Regions from separate parts of the Actinomadura monticuli genome, predicted to be linked through region 1. Evidence: riboswitches for the same ligand, from Rfam matches in the RefSeq annotation. Region 1 holds a riboswitch; the other holds the start of a gene.
The links. Region 1 has a riboswitch for glycine ahead of gcvT (glycine cleavage system aminomethyltransferase GcvT). Riboswitches for the same ligand answer to the same signal wherever they lie in the genome.
Positions count from the first base shown of each region.

Region 1 (9,950 bases):
GGGCTCCAGACCATGTGCGAGGCGGGCGGCCTCGCCAACGCCACCATCGTCGAACGGCTCTGACCGGCGGCTAGGCTGCGCGTATGCCGAAGGACGCCGACCCGCGCGAGTGCTCGGTCGCCGACACCCTCGACCTGGTCGGGGAACGCTGGAGCCTGCTCGCGATCCGGGAGCTGGTCTACGGGGTGCGGCGGTTCGACCAGATCGTCCGCAACACGGGCGCGTCCCGCGACATCCTGACGTCGCGGCTCCGCAAGCTGGAGGCGAACGGCATCATCCGGCGGGAGCGCTACAGCGACCACCCGGTGCGGTACGAGTACCACCTGACGCCGGCGGGCGTGGAGCTGTGCGACGTGCTGCTCGTGCTGATGCGGTGGGGCGACCGGCACCTGCATCCGGACGACCCGCCCGTCCGCTGGCAGCACTCCTGCGGTGAGACCGTCACCCCCGTCGTCGTGTGCGCGCACTGCGGCGGCGAGGCCCGGAGGGGCGCCCACTCACCCAGCGGGCGGGGCGTCCGCGCCTCCTGACGCCGCCAGCAGGGCGCGGGCTCCGGCCCGCGCCCGCTCGGCGGCCGCGGGGTCGCCGTGGACGCCGGCCACCACGATGGCCCCTTCGGCGAGCAGGTAGACGGCCTCGGCGGCGGACGCGTCGACGGCGCCGACCAGGTCGACGACCTGGGCGTGGAACGCGCGCTTGTGCGAGCGCGCGGCCTCCGCGATCGCGGGCGCCGACGGGCCGAGCTCGCCGTGGGCGTTGACCCACGCGCAGCCGCGGAACCCGGGTTCGGCGAACCAGGCGCCGAGCCAGTCGAACAGCGCGAGGACGCGCTCGCGGGGGTCGGCCACCGCGTCCAGGTGGGCGGCCAGGCTCCCGCGCCAGCGCCGGTCGCGGCGCTCCAGCATCGCGACGATCAGCGCCTCCTTCGTGGGGTACAGGCGGTAGATGCGCTTGAGGGGCAGCCCGGCCGCCGCCCGCAGCTCGTCCATGCCGACCGCCTGGACGCCCCGCCGGTAGAAGAGGTCCTCGGCGGCGTCGAGCAGCGTCCGGCGGTCCCGGGCGTGCTGCTCCTCGGTGATCGCGGCCGGCATCGGCCCTCCCGCTTGACGTCGAGAACGGTCGTTCCCTACCGTAGCCGAAGAGATAGAGAACGTACGTTCTCAAACTGAGGAGACCGTGATGCCCGAGGACCGCCCGCCCTACCCGCCGTTCACCGAGGAGACCGCCCGGCAGAAGGTCCAGGCCGCCGAGGACGCGTGGAACACCCGCGACCCGCAGAAGGTCGCGTCCGCCTACACGCCCGACTCGGTCTGGCGCAACCGCGACCGCTTCATCACCGGCAGGGACGAGATCGTCGCCTTCCTGAAAGAGAAGTGGGACCGGGAGCTCGACTACGCCCTCCGCAAGAGCCTGTGGGGGTTCCGCGAGAACCGGATCGCCGTCCGCTTCCAGTACGAATGGCACGACGACGCCGGGCAGTGGTGGCGCAGCTACGGCAACGAGCTCTGGGAGTTCGACGAGCGCGGGCTGATGCGGCGCCGCGAGGCCGGCATCAACGATGTGCGGATCGGCGAGGCCGACCGGCGCATCCACGGCCCGCGCCCGGCGGACGAGCACGGGGCCGACATCCCGATCCGGTAGCGCGGCCGGTCAGTCCAGGCAGAACTCGTTGCCCTCCGGGTCGGCCATGATGATGTGGCCGGCGCCGAGCGGGGGAGCGGGCTCGTGGCGCGCGAGGCGCTTGGCTCCGTGCGAGGTGAGGCGGTCGGCCTCGGCTTCCAGGGCCGCCATCCGCGCGTCGCCCTCCAGCCCGGGGGCCGCCCGGACGTCGAGGTGGACGCGGTTCTTGGCCCGCTTGCCCTCCGGCACCCGCTGGAAGAAGAGCCGCGGCCCGGCGCCGCCCGGGTCGACCACCGCCGAGGCGTCGTTGCGCCGCTCGGGCGGGACGCCCATCGCGTCGAGGGCCTCGTCCCACGAGGCGAAGCCGCCGGGCGGGTCCTGGAGCCGGTAGCCGAGGGCCTCGGCCCAGAACGCGGCCAGGGCGGCGGGGTCGGCGCAGTCGAAGGTGATCTGTACGTCGCGGGTGATCTGTACGTCGCGGGCCATGTCAGCTCGCCTCCCGGTGAGTGTGCAGGTAGAGGTCGCGGAGCAGGCACACGTCGGCCAGGTGGTGCACCATCTCGCGGTTGATGTGCAGGACGAGCGCCGCCAGCGGGTACTCGGCGTAGGGTCCCTCCGCCGGCCCGGAGGGGCGGGCGAGTCCGGCCTCGCCGAGGGACTCGACGCCGTCCAGCCAGGCGGCGTACTCGGCGTCCAGCTGGGCCAGCGCCTCGCCGGCGGTGGCGGCGTACTCGAACGAGTCGTAGTCCGTGGCCGCGCGGCCGAAGTGCGCGGCGTTGCGCATCGCGAGCACGCCGACGATGACGTGCGCGAGCCGCCAGGCGATCGTCGTGAACGGCGCCGGGTCGGGCGGCGGGAACGCGAAGTCGATGGTCATCGCCCCGGACCCGGCCCGCACCGGGGCGCTGCCGGTGCCGCGCGGGCGCACGTTCCAGCAGCCGGGCACCGGCTCCCAGAAGTACTCGTCGTCGGTGAGCCCGGCGAGGCGGTCGCGCAGCTGGTGGTCCCAGTGCCAGGTGAGCTGCTCCCGCAGCCGTGCGTTCCAGTCCATGCCGTCCACCCTTCCCCAAATAGCGGACAGATACGTTCCGCGTTCCGTGCGACGATGAACGCCATGACCGTCGAGGGGACGACCGAGCGGGTGCTGCGGCTCCTGGCACTGCTGCAGCGCCGGTCGTCCTGGACGGCCGCCGAACTCGCCGCCGAACTGGCCGTCACCGACCGCTCGGTGCGCCGCGACGTCGAGCGCCTGCGCGCGCTCGGCTACCCCGTCCACGCGGCGGCGGGCGTCGGCGGCGGCTACCGGCTCGGCGCCGGCACCCGGCTGCCGCCACTGCTCCTGGACGACGAGGAGGCGATCGCGACGGCGGTGTCGCTGCGGATGGCGTCCGGTGGCACGGTCACCGGCGCGGGCGAGGCGGCGCTGCGGGCGCTCGCCAAGCTCGACCAGGTCATGCCGCCCCGGCTGCGCGAGGAGGTGCGGGCCGTGCACGGCGCGACCGACACCCTCGTCGGCCCCGGCGTGGAGGTCGACGCGGAGGTGCTGGTGACGCTCGCGCGGGCCTGCCGGGACGCCGTCCGTGTGCGGTTCCGGTACGCCGGACGCGGCGGCGCCGAGCGCGAGCGCCTGGTCGAGCCGGTGCGGATGGTCGCCACCGCCCGCCGCTGGTACCTGATGGCCTGGGACGTCGACCGCGGCGACTGGCGCACCTTCCGGCTGGACCGGATGCGCGGGACCGAGGCGACCACCTGGCATTTCCGGCCGAGGGAGCATCCGGACCCGGTCGCCTACGTGCAGCGGGCCGTGACCGGGGCGCCGTACCGGCACCTGGCCCGCGTGCGGCTCCGCGCCGACCCCGGCCAGGTCCGCGAGCTGGTGCCGCCCCAGGTGGGACGCGTCGAGGACGACGGCGGCGGGTGGTGCCTGCTCGTCACCGGCGGCGACGACCTGGACTGGCTCGCCGTCCACGTGTCCCGCCTCGGCTTCGACGCGGAGATCCTCGACCCTCCCGAACTGCGCGAGGCCGCCGCCCGCCTCGCCCGCCGCCTCGCGCGGATGTCCGAAACCCTCTGACGGGCGTCAGCATTCGATGACGTTCACGGCGAGGCCGCCGCGCGAGGTCTCCTTGTACTTGTCGAGCATGTCGCGGCCGGTGTCGCGCATGGTCCTGATGGCCTTGTCGAGGGTGACGAAGTGGCGGCCGTCGCCGCGCAGGGAGATGCGGGCGGCGCTGATGGCCTTGATCGCGCCGACGGCGTTGCGCTCGATGCACGGCACCTGGACCAGGCCGCCGACCGGGTCGCAGGTGAGGCCCAGGTTGTGCTCGATGCCGATCTCGGCGGCGTTCTCGACCTGCTCCGGGGTGCCGCCCAGGATCTCGGTGAGGCCGGCGGCCGCCATGGAGCAGGCGGAGCCGACCTCGCCCTGGCAGCCGACCTCGGCGCCGGAGATGGAGGCGTTCTGCTTGAACAGGACGCCGATCGCCCCGGCGGTCAGCAGGAACCGGACGATCCCGTCGTCGTCGCTGGGCAGGAAGCGGTCGTAGTAGTGCAGGACGGCCGGGACGATCCCGGCGGCGCCGTTGGTGGGCGCGGTGACGATGCGCCCGCCGGCGGCGTTCTCCTCGTTGACGGCCAGCGCGAAGAGGGTGACCCAGTCCATGGCGTGGAGGGGGTCGGAGGTCTTCTCGGACGAGAGCTGCCGGTGGAGCTGAGGGGCGCGGCGGCGGACCTTCAGGCCGCCGGGCAGGAGGCCCTCGCGGGCGCAGCCCCGGGTCACCGAGGCCCGCATCACCTCCCAGAGCGCGAGCAGGCCCGCGCGGATCTCGCCGGCGCCGCGGCCGAACGCCTCCTCGTTCTCCAGCATCAGCGCGGAGATGGACAGGCCCGTCTCGCGGCACCGGTCGAGGAGCGCCTCGGCCGTGTCGAACGGGTGGGGGAGGACGGTGTCGTCCGGCTTGATGCGGTCGGCGCCGGCGGCGTTCTCGTCCAGGACGAAGCCGCCGCCGACCGAGTAGTAGACCTTCGAGCGCAGTTCCTCGCCCGGGTCGCCGTAGGCGGTGAAGCGCATGCCGTTGGGATGGCCGGGCAGCGACTCCTTGCGCTCGAAGTGCAGGTGCTCGTTGACCACGAAGGGAATGTCGTGGTCGTTGAAGAGCCGCAGGGCCCCGCGTCCGCGAATGGACGCCAGCCGTTCGTCCACCCGGTCCACGTCGACCAGTTCGGGCTTGTCGCCTTCCAGGCCGAGGATGACGGCCTTGTCGCTGCCGTGCCCCTTGCCGGTGAGGCCGAGCGAACCGTAGAGGACGACCCGGACCGAAGCCGTCTTCTCCAGGAGGCCGTCGCGTTCCAGGCCCCGCGCGAAGCGGTGCGCCGCCGCCATCGGGCCCCCGGTGTGGGACGAGGACGGGCCGATGCCGATCTTGAACAGGTCGAAAACGCTGATGGCCATCGCTACCTCGTTGTAGCTGCGCCCCCTCCCCGGACGGGGGGAGGGGGCGCGGAGACGTCAAAGGTTCGGATACAGGGGGTGCTCGTCGGCGAGCGCCTGCACCCGGGCCGCCAACCCCAGGTCCGCGGAGGACGGCTGCAAGGCCAGCGCGATGATGTCGGCGACCTCGGCGAAGTCCGCGGCGGTGAAGCCGCGGGTGGCGAGGGCCGGGGTGCCGATCCGCAGGCCGGACGTCACCATCGGCGGGCGCGGGTCGTTCGGCACCGCGTTGCGGTTCACCGTGATGCCGATGTCGTGCAGGCGGTCCTCGGCGTCGCGTCCGGTGAGCTCGGAGTCGACGAGGTCGACCAGGACGAGGTGGACGTCCGTCCCGCCGGTGAGGACCTTCACGCCGGCCTTGGCGCAGTCCTCGGCGAGGAGGCGCTCGGCGAGCAGCTTCGCGCCCTCGACGGTGGCCGCCTGCCGGGCCCTGAACTCCTCCGACGCGGCGATCTTGAGGGCGACGGCCTTGGCGGCGATCACATGCTCCAGCGGCCCGCCCTGCATGCCGGGGAACACCGCCGAGTTGATCTTCTTGCCGTACTCCTCGCGGGCGAGGATCAGGCCGCCGCGCGGGCCGCCGAGCGTCTTGTGCGTGGTCGTCGTGACGATGTCGGCGTGCGGGACGGGCGACGGGTGCAGCCCCGCCGCGACGAGCCCGGCGAAGTGCGCCATGTCGACCATGAGCAGCGCCCCGACCGAGTCGGCGATCTCGCGGAACGCCGGGAAGTCGAGCTGCCGCGGGTACGCCGACCAGCCCGCCACGATCATCTTGGGCCGGTGCTCGGCCGCGAGCGCGGCCACCTCGTCCATGTCGACCAGGCCGTCCTCGGCGCGGACGTGGTACGGCACCACGTTCAGCGTCTTGCCCGAGTAGTTCAGCCGCATCCCGTGGGTGAGGTGGCCGCCGTGCGCGAGGTCGAGCCCGAGGATCGTGTCGCCGGGCTGCAGCAGCGCGAAGTACACCGCCGTGTTGGCCTGCGCGCCGCTGTGCGGCTGGACGTTCGCGTGCTCGGCGCCGAACAGCGACTTGGCCCGGTCGATGGCGAGCTGCTCGGTGACGTCGACGTACTCGCAGCCGCCGTAGTAGCGCTTGCCGGGGTAGCCCTCGGCGTACTTGTTGGTCAGGACGGAGCCCTGCGCCTCCAGCACCGAGACGGGCGCGAAGTTCTCCGACGCGATCATCTCCAGCGTGGTCTGCTGGCGGCGCAGCTCCGCGGCGACGGCCTCGGCGACCTCCGGATCGGCCGTCGCGAGGGAGTCGTAGAGGCTCATGCTTCCTCGATCAGCTTCGCGTAGGCCGCCGAGTCGAGCAGGTCGCCCGGCTCGTCGGAGATCCGCACCTTGAAGATCCAGCCCTCCCCGTACGGGTCGTCGTTGATGACCTTCGGCTCGTCCACCACGGCGGCGTTGATCGCGGTGATCTCGCCGCTCACGGGGGAGTAGAGGTCGCTGACGGACTTGGTGGACTCGACCTCCCCGCAGGGCTCGCCCGCCTCGACGGCGTCGCCCTCCGAGGGCTGCAGCTCGAGGTAGACGATCTCGCCGAGCGCGTCGGCGGCGTGCGCGGTGATGCCGACGGTGACGATGCCGTCCTCACCGCCGAGGCCGGACACCCACTCGTGCTCTTCGCTGTAGCGGAGCTGCTCCGGAACGCTCACGATTCTCTCTCCTGTCATGGCGGGGGCCGGGCCGACCCCCACACCCCCGACAACTTCTCATTGATGGTGGGGGCCGACCCCCACACCCCCGGACAACCTTCTCTTAGGGCTCTTTAGGACCGCTTGTAGAACGGCAGTCCGACCACGTCCACCGGCTCGTGCCGGCCGCGGACGTCCACGGCCAGGTCCGTCTCCTCGACGCCGCTGTCGAGGTAGGCCAGGGCGATCGGCCTGCCCAGTGTGGGCGACGGGGCGCCGCTCGTCACGACCCCGCACGGCGTGCCGCCGGACGTGACGACCTGGTACCCCTTCCGGGGCGCGCGACGCCCGCGCGCGACCAGTCCCACGAGCCTACGGCCCGGCGGGGTCTGCGCCTGCGCCGCCAGGGCCGTCCTGCCCACGAAGTCACCCGGCTTGTCCAGCTTCACGACGCGGCCGAGGCCCGCCTCGAACGGCGTCGTCTCGGCGGTCAGCTCGTTGCCGTACAGCGGCATGCCCGCTTCGAGGCGCAGCGAGTCGCGCGCCGCGAGGCCCGCGGGGACGACCCCGTCCACCGCGGCGAGCGCCCGCCACAGCGGGACGGCGTCGGAGGCGTCCACGAACAGCTCGAAACCGTCCTCGCCGGTGTACCCGGTGCGGGCGACCAGCGCGTCGGCGCCCGCGACCCGCCCGGCGAGGATCGCGTAGTACTTGAGGCCGGCCACCGGGGCGTCGGTGAACCCTTCCAGGATCTCCTGCGAGCGCGGGCCCTGGAGGGCGATCAGCGCGTACGCGTCCGACCGGTCGTCGACGGCCGCCTCGAAGCCGGCGGCCCGCTCGGTCAGCGCGTCCCGGACGACGGCCGCGTTGGCGGCGTTCGCGACCACCATCCACGTCTCGTCAGCGAGCCGGTAGACGATCAGGTCGTCGAGGACGCCGCCGTCCTGCCCGCAGATCATGGTGTAGCGGGCCTTGCCGACCGGCATCGGCGACAGGTTCCCGACCAGCGCGTAGTCCAGCGCGGCGCCCGCGCCGGGCCCGGAGAGGAAGATCTCCCCCATGTGCGACAGGTCGAACAGCCCGGCGCCGGTGCGGACGGCCTCGTGCTCGGCCGTCTCGCTCTTGTAGCGCAGCGGCATCAGGTACCCGGCGAAGTCGACGATGTTCGCGCCGAGGTCCCGGTGGACGTCGTGCAGCGGGGTGGTCTTCGGATCGGCGGACATGGGTTCGGCTCCTTCGTCACGGGCGCATGTGGTCCATCGTCCCACTCGCGCACCGGGCGTCTCGGTGCCTCCCCCTCTGTCATCTGCGCCTGAGAGCTTCACCCGCCTGCCGGGCGGGCTTTCACCTTCGGCGGGGGACCCGGGTCCCCGCTTTCCAGAGGTCGCCTGGTCCGTGCGGTCCGTGGGCCTGAGAGGTTCCGGGGAGGAGTTGCTCCTTCGGCGTCCCACACCGGCTGCGTGGGACTCTCCCGCACGGGATCAACGGCTGAACCGCCAATCTAGCAGCGCCCCTGCCCGCCGACCACCCGCCGTCACCCGGGGTTGGAGGACGCCGGCGGCTGCAGCTTCCGCATGCACGTCTTCAGCGCCGCCTTCATCTTCTCCAGGTCCTTCTTGGCGGGCGTCGTCGACGGGTTCGGGCTCGGCAGCCGCACGCCCTGGTCGGTCATGCAGTCGTTGAACTTCTTGGTCACCTTCGACTCCGCGGGCGGCGTCGGCGTGCCGGTGATCCCCTTCGCGGTCGAGGTGCCGGACGGCGCCGAGGCCCCCGGCGAGGAGGGCGCCGACCCGCCCGAGTCCGTGCCGCCGTCATCGGAGCCGCCGCATCCGCCGAGCGCGAGCGTCAAGGCCAGCATCGCTACAAGTCCGCGCTTCAAGGTGAGTACCTCCAATGACGGGGTGAGAACGGCCCATGATGCGCATGTGGCCCGCCGCGCGGATAGTCAACGGCGGGTGAATGCCCGCGCCGCGCCTTAGCAGCCCACCTCAAAGCGGGGCGGCCCGCGGGCGCTGCGGGGATTCCTTGCGGGCTTCAACCGAATGCGGGCGGATCACGTACTCTTTGGTTGGTTACCGGAGATCACCCGCGGTGAGCGCGGGGGCGCGACGTGAAGGGCAAGCGGGATGGTCTACCTGGCAGGAATGCTGATCCTGTTCTTCGGCCTGCTGGTGTCCATCGCGCTCCACGAGCTCGGCCACTTCTCGTTCGCCAAGCTGTTCAAGGTGCGGACGACCCAGTTCATGGTCGGTTTCGGGCCGACGATGTGGTCCCGGCGCAAGGGCGAGACCGAGTACGGCGTCAAGTGGATCCCGCTCGGCGGCTACATCCGGATGATCGGGATGCTGCCGCCGCGCAAGGGCGACGCCCCCGGTCAGGTCCGGCAGGTCAGCACCGGGCCGTGGCAGGGCCTCATCGAGTCGGCGCGCGGCGCCGCGCTGGAGGAGATCCGCCCCGGCGACGAGGACCGCGTCTTCTACGCCAAGAAGTGGTGGCAGAAGCTGCTCATCATGTTCGGCGGGCCCGCGATGAACCTGCTGCTCTCGGTGATGTTCTTCGCGATCCTGCTGATGGGCATCGGGACCAAGCAGTCCCAGCCGGTGATCGGCGAGGTCCTCCCGTGCATGGTGCCCGCGAGCCAGTCGCAGACGACGCAGTGCCCGGCGAACGCGGCGCCGACGCCCGCCGCGCAGGCCGGGCTCAAGGCGGGCGACCGGATCGTGTCGTTCGGCGGCACGAAGATCGACGGCGACTACGAGAAGCTGCGGGTGCTGATCCGCGACAACGGCGGGAAGACCGTCCCGATGACCGTCCAGCGCGGCGGGCAGGACGTGCGGCTGAACGTCCCGATCATCCGCAACCAGATGCACGACCTCGACGACCCCGACAAGATCGTGAACGTGGGCTTCCTCGGCATCACGCCGATCCAGGCGATGGAGCGGCAGGGGCCGGGCGCGGTCGCGAGCACGATGGGCGACCTGACCGCGCGCACCGCCGGGGCGCTGGTGCGGATGCCGCAGAAGATGGTCGGCGTCTGGAACGCGGCGTTCGGCGACGAGAAGCGCGACCCGAACGGCCCGGTCGGCGTCGTCGGCGTCAGCCGGATCGGCGGCGAGGTCGCCGCGTCCAGCGACTACACCGCCGCGCAGAAGGTCTCGTTCTTCGTGATGCTGCTCGGCTCGCTGAACCTCGCGGTCGGG
Region 1 covers NZ_JAXCEI010000005.1:495,699-505,648, forward strand. Annotated here, with positions in the region: gene SM611_RS14190 (thiolase family protein) at 1-63, shown strand, start outside; gene SM611_RS14195 (winged helix-turn-helix transcriptional regulator) at 84-530, shown strand; gene SM611_RS14200 (TetR/AcrR family transcriptional regulator) at 498-1,091, opposite strand; gene SM611_RS14205 (nuclear transport factor 2 family protein) at 1,180-1,641, shown strand; gene SM611_RS14210 (VOC family protein) at 1,651-2,106, opposite strand; gene SM611_RS14215 (DinB family protein) at 2,108-2,671, opposite strand; gene SM611_RS14220 (helix-turn-helix transcriptional regulator) at 2,735-3,694, shown strand; gene SM611_RS14225 (L-serine ammonia-lyase) at 3,701-5,071, opposite strand; gene glyA (serine hydroxymethyltransferase) at 5,129-6,385, opposite strand; gene gcvH (glycine cleavage system protein GcvH) at 6,382-6,771, opposite strand; gene gcvT (glycine cleavage system aminomethyltransferase GcvT) at 6,885-7,973, opposite strand; glycine riboswitch at 8,047-8,134, opposite strand; glycine riboswitch at 8,139-8,234, opposite strand; gene SM611_RS14245 (hypothetical protein) at 8,285-8,608, opposite strand; gene SM611_RS14250 (M50 family metallopeptidase) at 8,877-9,950, shown strand, end outside.

Region 2 (9,950 bases), on a different contig from region 1:
CAACTCGCTCATCGGCCTCTGCCCTCTGGGGGTTTCTGAAGTCGGCACAGAGACTAGCGACCCGGCCGCGCCGCGTCCCGCGACGACACCCCGAAACCCCCACCAAGATCACTAATTGCGGGCGTTCCGGGGAGCCGGGCGGGCTCAGTCCTCGAAGGCCTCCGGGGGCGGGCAGGAGCAGACCAGGTTGCGGTCGCCGTACGCCTGGTCGATGCGGCGGACGGGCGGCCAGTACTTGTTCTCGCGCAGGGACGGGACGGGGTAGGCGGCCTCTTCGCGGCTGTAGGCGTGCTTCCAGTCGTCGGAGACCATGCTCGCGGCCGTGTGCGGGGCGTTCTTCAGCGGGTTGTCCTCGCGGTCGTAGCCGCCGTCGGCGACGCGCTGGATCTCCCGGCGGATCTCGATCATCGCGTCGCAGAAGCGGTCCAGCTCGGCCAGGTCCTCGGACTCGGTCGGCTCGATCATCAGGGTCCCGGCCACCGGGAAGGACAGGGTCGGGGCGTGGAAGCCGTAGTCGATGAGGCGCTTGGCGACGTCCTCCGCGGTGATCCCCGTCTCCTTGGTGATCTTGCGGAGGTCGGCGATGCACTCGTGCGCGACCAGGCCGTTCCGGCCGGTGTAGAGGATCGGGTAGTGCGGGCCGAGCCGGGCGGCGAGGTAGTTCGCGCCGATGATCGCGCTCTCGGTGGCGGCGCGCAGGCCGTCCGGTCCCATCATCGCGATGTAGGCCCAGGAGATCGGCAGGATGCCCGCCGAGCCCCACGGGGCGGCGGAGATCGGGCCGACGCCGGTGTCCGGGCCCGCCTCGGCGCGCAGCGGGTGGTTGGGCAGGAACGGGGCGAGGTGCTCGCGGACGCCGATCGGGCCGACGCCGGGGCCGCCGCCGCCGTGCGGGATGCAGAACGTCTTGTGCAGGTTGAGGTGCGAGACGTCCGAGCCGAACTCGCCCGGGCGGGCCAGGCCGACGAGGGCGTTGAGGTTGGCGCCGTCCACGTAGACCTGGCCGCCCGCGTCGTGCACGGCCGCGCACACGTCGGTGATCGTCTCCTCGAAGACGCCGTGCGTCGACGGGTAGGTCACCATGATCGCGGCGAGCCGGTCGCCGTGCTTCGCGATCTTCGCGTGCAGGTCGTCCAGGGCGACGTTGCCGCCCTCGTCGCACTTCACGACGACGACCCGCATCCCCGCCATGACGGCGCTGGCGGCGTTCGTGCCGTGCGCGGAGGAGGGGATCAGGCAGACGTCGCGGTGCGCCTCGCCGCGGGAGGCGTGGTAGCCGCGGATGGCGAGCAGGCCGGCCAGCTCGCCCTGCGAGCCCGCGTTCGGCTGGACGGAGACCTTCGCGTACCCGGTGATCTCGGCGAGCGCGGCCTCCAGCTCGCCGATCAGCTCGACGTACCCGGCGGCCTGGTCGACCGGGGCGAACGGGTGCAGGTCCGCGAACTGCGGCCAGGTGACCGGCTCCATCTCGGCGGTGGCGTTCAGCTTCATCGTGCAGGAGCCGAGCGGGATCATGGAGCGGTCGAGCGCGATGTCCTTGTCCTGGAGGCGGCGCAGGTAGCGCAGCATCGCGGTCTCCGAGCGGTGCGCGTGGAAGACCGGGTGGGTCAGGTAGGGGCTCTCGCGGCGCAGCGCGTCCGGGATCGCCTCCTCGGCGCCGTCGGCGGCCGCCGCGCCGAACGCCGCGAGGACGGCGGCGACGTGCCCGGGCAGCGTGGTCTCGTCGCAGGCGATCCCGACCCGGTCGGGGCCGTCCGGGCGCAGGTTGATCCCGCGCTCGCGGGCGGCGGCGACGACCTCGGCGGCGCGGCCGGGCACACGGGCGAGGACGGTGTCGAAGAACGAGCCGTGCACGACCTCGACGCCGGCGGCGCGCAGCCCCGCGGCGATCTCGGCGGCGCGGCGGTGCGCGCGCTGCGCGATCGCGGCCAGGCCCTCGGGGCCGTGGTAGACCGCGTACATGCTCGCCATCACGGCGAGGAGCACCTGGGCCGTGCAGATGTTGCTGGTGGCCTTCTCGCGGCGGATGTGCTGCTCGCGGGTCTGCAGCGCCAGCCGGTAGGCGGTGGCGCCGTCCGCGTCGACGGACACGCCGACGAGGCGCCCGGGAAGCTGCCGCTGGATGCCCTCGCCGACCGCCATGTAGCCGGCGTGCGGGCCGCCGAACCCGTAGGGGACGCCGAACCGCTGCGCGGACCCGACGGCGATGTCGGCGCCGGACTCGCCCGGCGGGCGCAGCAGCGTCAGCGCGAGCAGGTCGGCGGCCACGACCGCCTTGGCGCCGCGCTCGTGCGCCTGCGCGATGACCGGCTCCAGGTCGCGGACGGCCCCGGACGCGCCCGGGTACTGCAGCAGCACGCCGAAGAAGTCGCCGTCCGGCAGTCCGGCGGACAGGTCGGCGGTGACCACCTCGATGCCGAGCGGGATCGCGCGGGTCCGGACGACCTCGATCGTCTGCGGGAGGGCGTCGGCGTCGACCAGGAACGTGCCCGGCTCCTTGCGCTTGGACACGCGGTGGGCGAGGGCCATCGCCTCGGCGGCGGCGGTCCCCTCGTCCAGCATGGACGCGTTGGCGACGGGCAGCCCCGTCAGGTCGGCGACCACCGTCTGGAAGTTGAGCAGGGCCTCCAGGCGGCCCTGCGAGATCTCCGGCTGGTAGGGCGTGTAGGCGGTGTACCAGCCGGGGTTCTCCAGGACGTTCCGCAGGATCACGCCCGGCGTGACCGTCCCGTGGTAGCCGAGCCCGATCATGGACGTCAGCACGGTGTTGCGGGACGCCAGTTCGCGGAGCCGGTCCAGCGCGGCGGTCTCGCTCAGCGCGGGCGGCAGGTCCAGGGAGCGGGCCGTGCGGATCGCGGCGGGGACCGCGGCGTCGACCAGCGCCTCCGCGCCGGAGTAGCCGATGGCGGCCAGCATCCGGGCCTGGTCGTCCGGGCCCGGGCCGATGTGCCGGTCGGCGAACGCGGAGCGCGGATGCTGCGGCGCGGCCACGGGGGCGAAGAACTGGGCGGTCATGGAGAGCCTCCTGGCAGCTGCGGTCGCTCAGGTCCGCCGCCGGCACGGGCCGGCGGCGCGTCTCCCCCTCTGTCATCGGCACCTGAGAGCTTCACCCGCGCGGCGGGGTTTCCCCTTCGGTGAGCCGCCGCCCCCCGAGTGCGGGGACCGGCGCCTGCTTTCCAGAGGTGCCTCGCCCGAGCGGTCCTTTTGCCTGAGAGGTTCCGGGGAGGTTGCCCCTTCGGCGTCCCACGCTGGCGGCGTGGGATCTCTCCCGCCCAGGGTCGACGGCATGTCCTGGACGAAACCCTACCCAATGACCCGCCCGGTCGATCGTCCCGGCCCCCGCCGCCGGGAGCGGACACGGGGGCGTCCTTCCGGCGCCGGAACCGTACCGGCCGGTACGATGTGCTCACTCACCTGGGACAAGACGGACCTCGGGCCATGGGGGCGGAGATGGGGCTGCGAGGTGCGCGCGCGACGGGCCGGATGCCGGGACGGCACTCGACGGCGCGCGACCGGTTCTGGGACGCTGATCACGATGACGGATGGCCGGGGCGGCGGTACCGCGTGACACGGACCCACGACGGCGCGGCGCGCCCGCGGCACGGCGCCACCGCCGCCGGGGTGCCCGTCGACGAGCCCGCCCAGCCGGACCGGATCCGCCGGCCGTCCGACGCGATCAGGTTCGCGGCGTCGCTGGTGGGGCTGGCCGCGGTGATGCTGCTGGTGTCGATCGCGCAGCAGACCACGCACGGGCTGCAGACCGACATCGTGCAGGGCACCGCGCACGCGCCCCGGCTGCTGCTGACGCTGGCGACGCTCGTGTCGAGCTTCGGGGTGCTGGCGGTGCCGATCGCGTTCGCCGTCGAGCGGCTGTTCCACAAGGACGGCACCCGGGTCGCGATCGCGCTGCTGGCCGCCGTGATCGCGTTCGGCGTCACGGTGGGGCTGGACGACCTGGTGGTGCGGGCGGCGCCCGGCGGCGTCCTGGACTCGCTGATCTGGGGCGGCACCGAGACGGCGCCCGTGCACACCGACATCGCCCCGGTGATCGCGTTCGTCAGCGCGGTCGGGATGGCGGGGCGCTCCCGCTGGCAGGCCGCGACCTGGACCATGATCGGGCTGGCGGCGCTGACCGGGCTCACCGCGTCCTACGCCTCGGTCGCCGCGCTCGCGGCCACCTACTTCCTCGGCCGCGCCATCGGCCACGGCACCCTGTACGCCGTCGGGACGCCGAACCCGCGGCCGACGGGGGCGGCGGTCGTCGCGGCCCTGGAGCGGCTCGGGCCGCGGCCCGTGCGGGGCGCGCGGCTGGACGACCCCGCCGACGACGCCGAGGCCGGCCGCCGCTACGGCGTCGTCCTCGCCGGGCGTCCCGCGGGCGGCCGGGTCCCCGCCGGGCGGGGCGCGCACGGCGACTGGGACCTGGAGATCCGCGTCCTGGACCGCGACCAGCAGACCGCCGGGCTCCTCTACCGGATCTGGCGGCTGCTGCGGCTGCGCGCCACCACGACCGGGCGGACGCTGCGGTCGCTGCGCCGGTCCCTGGAGCAGGAGTCGCTGATGGCGTACGCGGTGGACGCGGCGGGCGTCCGGACGCCGCGGCTCACCGGAACCTGCGAGGTCGGCACGGAGGCGGCGCTGCTGGCCTACGAGCACGTGCCGGGGCGGCGGCTCGGCGACGTGCCCGCCGCGGAGATCACCGACGAGCTGCTGACCGACGTGTGGCGGCAGTTCCGGGCGATGCAGGGCGGCCGGCTCGCGCACCGCCGGCTGCAGGAGGACGCGCTGCTGATCGGCGAGGACGGCCTCCCCTACGTCACCGACCTGCACGCCGGGGAGACCGCGGCGGGCGACCTGGCGCTGCGCCTCGACCTCGCGCAGCTCCTCACCACGCTGGCGCTGCGGACCGGGCCCGAGCGGGCGGTGCGGACCGCCGCGTCCGTGCTGGGCGAGGAGGCGCTGGGCGGCGCGGTGCCGCTGCTGCAGCGGGTGGCGCTGTCCCGGGCGACGCGGCAGGCGCTGCGGCGCGACCGGGACCTGCTGACCCGCATCCGGGAGCAGATCGTCCAGCTGAAGCCGGAGACCGAGGCGGCGCCGGCCAGGCTGGAGCGCTTCCGCCCCCGGACGATCTTCAGCGTGGTGGCGCTGTCGGTCGCCGCGTACATCGTCATCCCGCAGGTGACCAGCCTGGACGTCGGCTACCTGGCGGCCACGGCGAGCTGGCACTGGGTCGTCGCCGCCCTCGGCGCGGCGGCGCTGACCTACGTCGCGGCCGCGCTCATGCTGATGGGGTTCGTCCCGGAGCGGCTGCCGCTGCGGCGGACGGTCCTGGTGCAGGTCGCCGCGTCGTTCGTGAAGCTGGTGGCGCCTGCGGCGGTCGGCGGCGTCGCCGTCAACACCCGCTACCTGCAGCGCTCGGGGGTGCGGCCCACCCTGGCGGTGGCGAGCGTCGGCGCGTCGCAGCTGGTCGGGATGGTCACGCACATCCTGCTGCTGGTGCTGTTCGGGTTCCTCACCGGCTCCACGGCGAAGGCGACGCAGGACCTGGCGCCGTCCCGCACCATCGTCATCGCGGTGCTCGCGCTCGGGCTGGTGGCCGGTCTGGCGCTGACGGTCCCCCGCGTCCGGCGTGTCGTCGCCTCGCGCCTGAAGAGCATGTTCTCCGGCGTGGTGCCCCGCCTGGTGGACGTCCTCCAGTCGCCGAAGAAGCTGTGCACAGGCATGGGCGGCACGCTGCTGCTGACGCTGGCGTTCGTCCTGTGCCTGGACGCGTCGATCCGCGCGTTCGGCGGCTCGCTGCCGTGGACGACGGTGGTGCTCGTGTTCCTCACGGCGAACGCGGTGGGGTCGGCGGCGCCCACCCCGGGCGGTCTCGGCGCGGTCGAGGGAGCGCTGACGCTCGCGCTGACGATCTCGGGCCTGTCCGCGGAGACGGCGACGTCCGCGGTGCTGCTCTACCGGCTCTTCACCCTGTGGCTGCCGGTGCTGCCGGGCTGGGGGGCGTTCGCCTTCCTCCAGCGTAAGGAGGCGCTCTGAGCGTCAGCCGGTGCGGCGCGCCCGCCGCCGGTTGGCGAGTTCATCGCGGGGGTGTTCGGGAGGGTCCGTGGCCGCCCGCTCGCCGGGGAGCTCCGCGAGGCTGCCCTCCACCTCCTGCCACACCCGCCCGAGCGCTATGCCGAACACGCCCTGCCCGCCCTGGAGGAGATCGACGACCTCGTCGGCCGACGTGCACTCGTACACGCTGACGCCGTCGCTCATCAGCGTGATCTGGGCGAGGTCCTGCACCCCGCGATCGCGCAGATGCGTCACGGCCGTCCGGATCTGCTGCAGCGACACGCCCGTGTCCAGCAGCCGCTTCACGACCTTCAGCACCAGGATGTCGCGGAAGCTGTACAACCGCTGGCTGCCCGATCCGTGCGCCGGGCGGACGCTCGGCTCGACCAGCTTCGTCCGGGCCCAGTAGTCGAGCTGCCGGTAGGTGATCCCCGCCGCGGCGCACGCCGTCGGGCCGCGGTAACCGACATCCTCCGGCGGCGCGGACACCTGCGTGTCGAAGAGCAGGCCCTGCTCTCCGGCACGGCGGGACGCCACGTGCCTGTCGGGGGTCGCCTTGCCCTCGCCGCTGCTCACCGCCACGCGGACCTCCGGCTTCTATCACCCCGCGGCGCTTCGTCAAGGGGGTTTGACGAATTACACCACGGGTGTTCCACCAGCACGGTAGGTGCCGGTCAGGGTGTGGTCAACGTTCACCGTCGGCGCGTCGCATGCCCGGATGAACCGGCTTCACGTGGGCAAACTGCGCACCTCCGCCACCCACCCACTCCTACCCCGATGCTCCCCCGCCAAAAACCACCAGGTCCAGGACATGCGGCATTTATTACAACCCCTCGCCCGAACGCGGCGGCAGGGGCCGCGGGAGCCCGCTCCGCCCGCGGGCGCGCCTTCGCCGCCGGACGCCGCCGGACGCCGCCCGTGCCGTCAGCCGGCGCGGCCGAAGTCCTCGGGGGAGATCGTGTCGAGGAACTCGCGGAACTTCTCGACCTCGTCCTCCTGCTCGTCCGGGATGGCGACGCCGGCCTCTTCGAGGACGTCCTCGCTGGCGAAGATCGTGGCGCCGGTGCGCAGGGCGAGGGCGATGGAGTCGGACGGGCGGGCGCTGACCTCGACGCCGTTGGAGAAGATCAGGTCGGCGAAGAAGATGCCCTCGCGCAGGGCCGTGATGTTCACGGTGCGGAGCTGGACGCTGAGGGCGTCCAGGACGTCGCGGAACAGGTCGTGGGTCAGCGGCCGCGCGGGCAGCACGCCCTGCTGCGCGAAGGCGATCGCGGTCGCCTCGACCGCCCCGATCCAGATGGGCAGGTAGCGGTCGCCCTCCGTCTCCTTCAACAGGACGATCGGCTGATTGGAGGGCATCTCGACCCGGACGCCGACGACCTCCATCTGCTTCACTGCGGCTCCCTGCTGGTTCTCGCTGTCTCGATCACCACGTGCAGCGGGTCGATTCCTGACCGAACCATGTAGCCAACGTACACCCAGGCCCGGACACCTCGTCGCGCCGCCGCCGCGAGAAAATCCTCCGCGGCGCCCATGATCAGTGGTCGAGGCTTTCGCTGAGCCCCGCGCTGACCAGGGCGGAATGCAGCCGGACCGACAGCGCCGCGATCTCGCGGGCGGTTTCGGCGGCCTCCTCGTGGGCGCCGCGGCTGCGGCGGCGCAGCTGCGGCGCGACCATCTGCTCGATCAGCCCGACCTGGCGGTCGGCGGCGGCCTTCACCGCGCGCAGGTGCCGGACCTCGAAGCCGAACTCGCCGAGCGCGGCGGCGATCCGGCACACGCCGAGGGCGTTCCCCTCGTAGTGCGAGCCGCTGCGGTGGACGAGGCCGTACTCCTCCAGCCGGGCGAGGAGGGCCTCGTCGATGCCGGCGCCGTCGAGGAGCTGGCGGCGGGTGAGGCGGACGTCGGGGTCCGCGGCGGTGGTGTCCGCCGCCACCAGGGTGCGGGGCAGGGTGCGGGGGCGGCGGGACGGCGCCTCGCGGGCGCCGAGCGGCGGGACGCTCTCGCCGCGGTCCCGGGCCTCCAGGTGCTGCCTGATCACGCGCAGCGGCATGTAGTGGTCGCGCTGCGCGGTCAGGACGAAGCGGAGCCGCTCCACGTCCGCGGCGCCGAACTTGCGGTACCCGGACGGGCTGCGCTGCGGCTCGACCAGGCCCTCGGACTCCAGGAACCTGATCTTGGAGATGGTGATGTCGGGGAACTCGGGCCGCAGCAGCCCGAGCACGTCCCCGATCGTCATCAGGGTCCGGGCCGGCTCCGGGTTCAACGCCCCTCCCGTTCCGTTCAGCCGTGCGCCGGGTTGGTCAGGAACACCAGCCGGAACTTGCCGATCTGCACCTCGTCGCCGCCGGACAGGCCGGCCTGGTCGACCCGCTGCCGGTTGACGTAGAGGCCGTTCAGGCTGCCCACGTCCCGGACGGAGAAGGCGTTGCCCTGCCGGGAGAACTCGGCGTGCCGGCGGGAGACGGTGACGTCGTCCAGGAAGATGTCGCTCTCGGGGTGCCGCCCCGCGGACGTGCGGTCCTTGTCGAGCAGGAAGCGGCTGCCGGCGTTCGGGCCGCGCTTGACGACGAGCAGCGCGGTGCCCGGGGGCAGCGCCTCCATCGCCATCTGGTCGGGGCCGGCCGGTTCGTCCGCGCCCGTGTCGGTGTCCAGGGCCTCGAACCCGCCGATGGAGATCGTGGACGTGGACTCGCCGGGCGACTCGCGGTACGGCGGCGGAGCGGCCGGACTCCGGGTCAGCGGAGTGCCGCAGTTCGAGCAGAAACGGGCATCATCCGGGTTGGCGTGACCGCACTGCGTGCAGTAGACGCTCGGCATCGATCGGCTCGGCCTCCTACCATCGGCGTGCCGCACGCGGACGCCCCGCCGCAGCGGGAGCCGCCTGCGCCACGCGCATCCTTCACCCAACCCACGCCGGGGACCCGCCCCCGGCCACGGTCCAACTCACCGCCCGCTCACGCGACGGTCGCCGCAACTTACGCGGGTATTACCCGAGGGGTCAACTGAAACGGTGAGCCGACCGGACCAAACTACCTTCGCCGCTGATCGCAGGTCTACGCCGCCGCGCGGACCGCGGCGATCGCGACGCTCGAGCCGGTCGCCCGGTTCACCGCTCCCCCCGTTCCCTCTAGGGAGACCGTACCGCGCCGACGGTCACTTTCGCGCGCGGGGTGATCAGGACGGTGGCTCCGACGCCCCGCAGCGTCCTGACGAGCCCGCCCGGGATGTTGAGCGCGGTGGTCATCGTGTGGGTGTCGCCGATGGCCAGGAACCGGTAGGGCGCGGACACGGGCCGGCCGTCGACCCGGACGCCGTCGCGGCCGTCCAGGAAGTAGGTGTCGACGCCGACGCGGACGTCGTTGACCTGGACGACCTCGGCGCCCGCGTCGCGGAGCTCCTGCAGGGCGTCCAGCAGGTTGATCGCCTTGACGCCCGACCCGGGGTCGCCGATCAGCAGCTCGATGCCGGGGCCCTCGGCCGGGAGCGTCCCGGCGAGGAGGCCGTAGGTGGTCGCCCGCTCGCGCGCGTCCTCCAGCGCGGTGCCGCCCTCGGCGTCGCGCTCCAGGCGGGTCCGGGTGGCCTCGAGATCGCGCAGGTCGGTCCTCAGCCGCTCGGACCGCTGACCCAGATCGGCCAGGATCCCGACGAGCTCGTCCTGCCGGGCGGTGGCGAACGTGGTGTCCCGCTGCGTCGACCGGACCTGCGCGACGGCCGCGAAGCCGAGCACGAGGCACAGCAGCCCGCCGGCGATCTGGCCGGCGCCGACTCGGGGACGCGACAGCGCGGCGAGCCCGCGCAGGCCCGCCGGACGCCCCTCCCCGTGCTCGCCGCCGGTCATGCGCCGAACAGCTTCCGCCGGATGCCGGCCACGTTGGAGAAGATCCGGATGCCGA
Region 2 covers NZ_JAXCEI010000021.1:40,704-50,653, forward strand. Annotated here, with positions in the region: gene SM611_RS32890 (tetratricopeptide repeat protein) at 1-12, opposite strand, end outside; gene gcvP (aminomethyl-transferring glycine dehydrogenase) at 145-3,015, opposite strand; glycine riboswitch at 3,075-3,186, opposite strand; glycine riboswitch at 3,187-3,281, opposite strand; gene SM611_RS32900 (lysylphosphatidylglycerol synthase transmembrane domain-containing protein) at 3,565-6,036, shown strand; gene SM611_RS32905 (MerR family transcriptional regulator) at 6,040-6,636, opposite strand; gene SM611_RS32910 (bifunctional nuclease family protein) at 6,979-7,449, opposite strand; gene ftsR (transcriptional regulator FtsR) at 7,592-8,320, opposite strand; gene SM611_RS32920 (FHA domain-containing protein) at 8,338-8,874, opposite strand; gene SM611_RS32925 (DUF881 domain-containing protein) at 9,185-9,895, opposite strand; gene SM611_RS32930 (small basic family protein) at 9,892-9,950, opposite strand, start outside.
Region 2: another riboswitch for glycine. It lies ahead of gcvP (aminomethyl-transferring glycine dehydrogenase); the one in region 1 lies ahead of gcvT (glycine cleavage system aminomethyltransferase GcvT).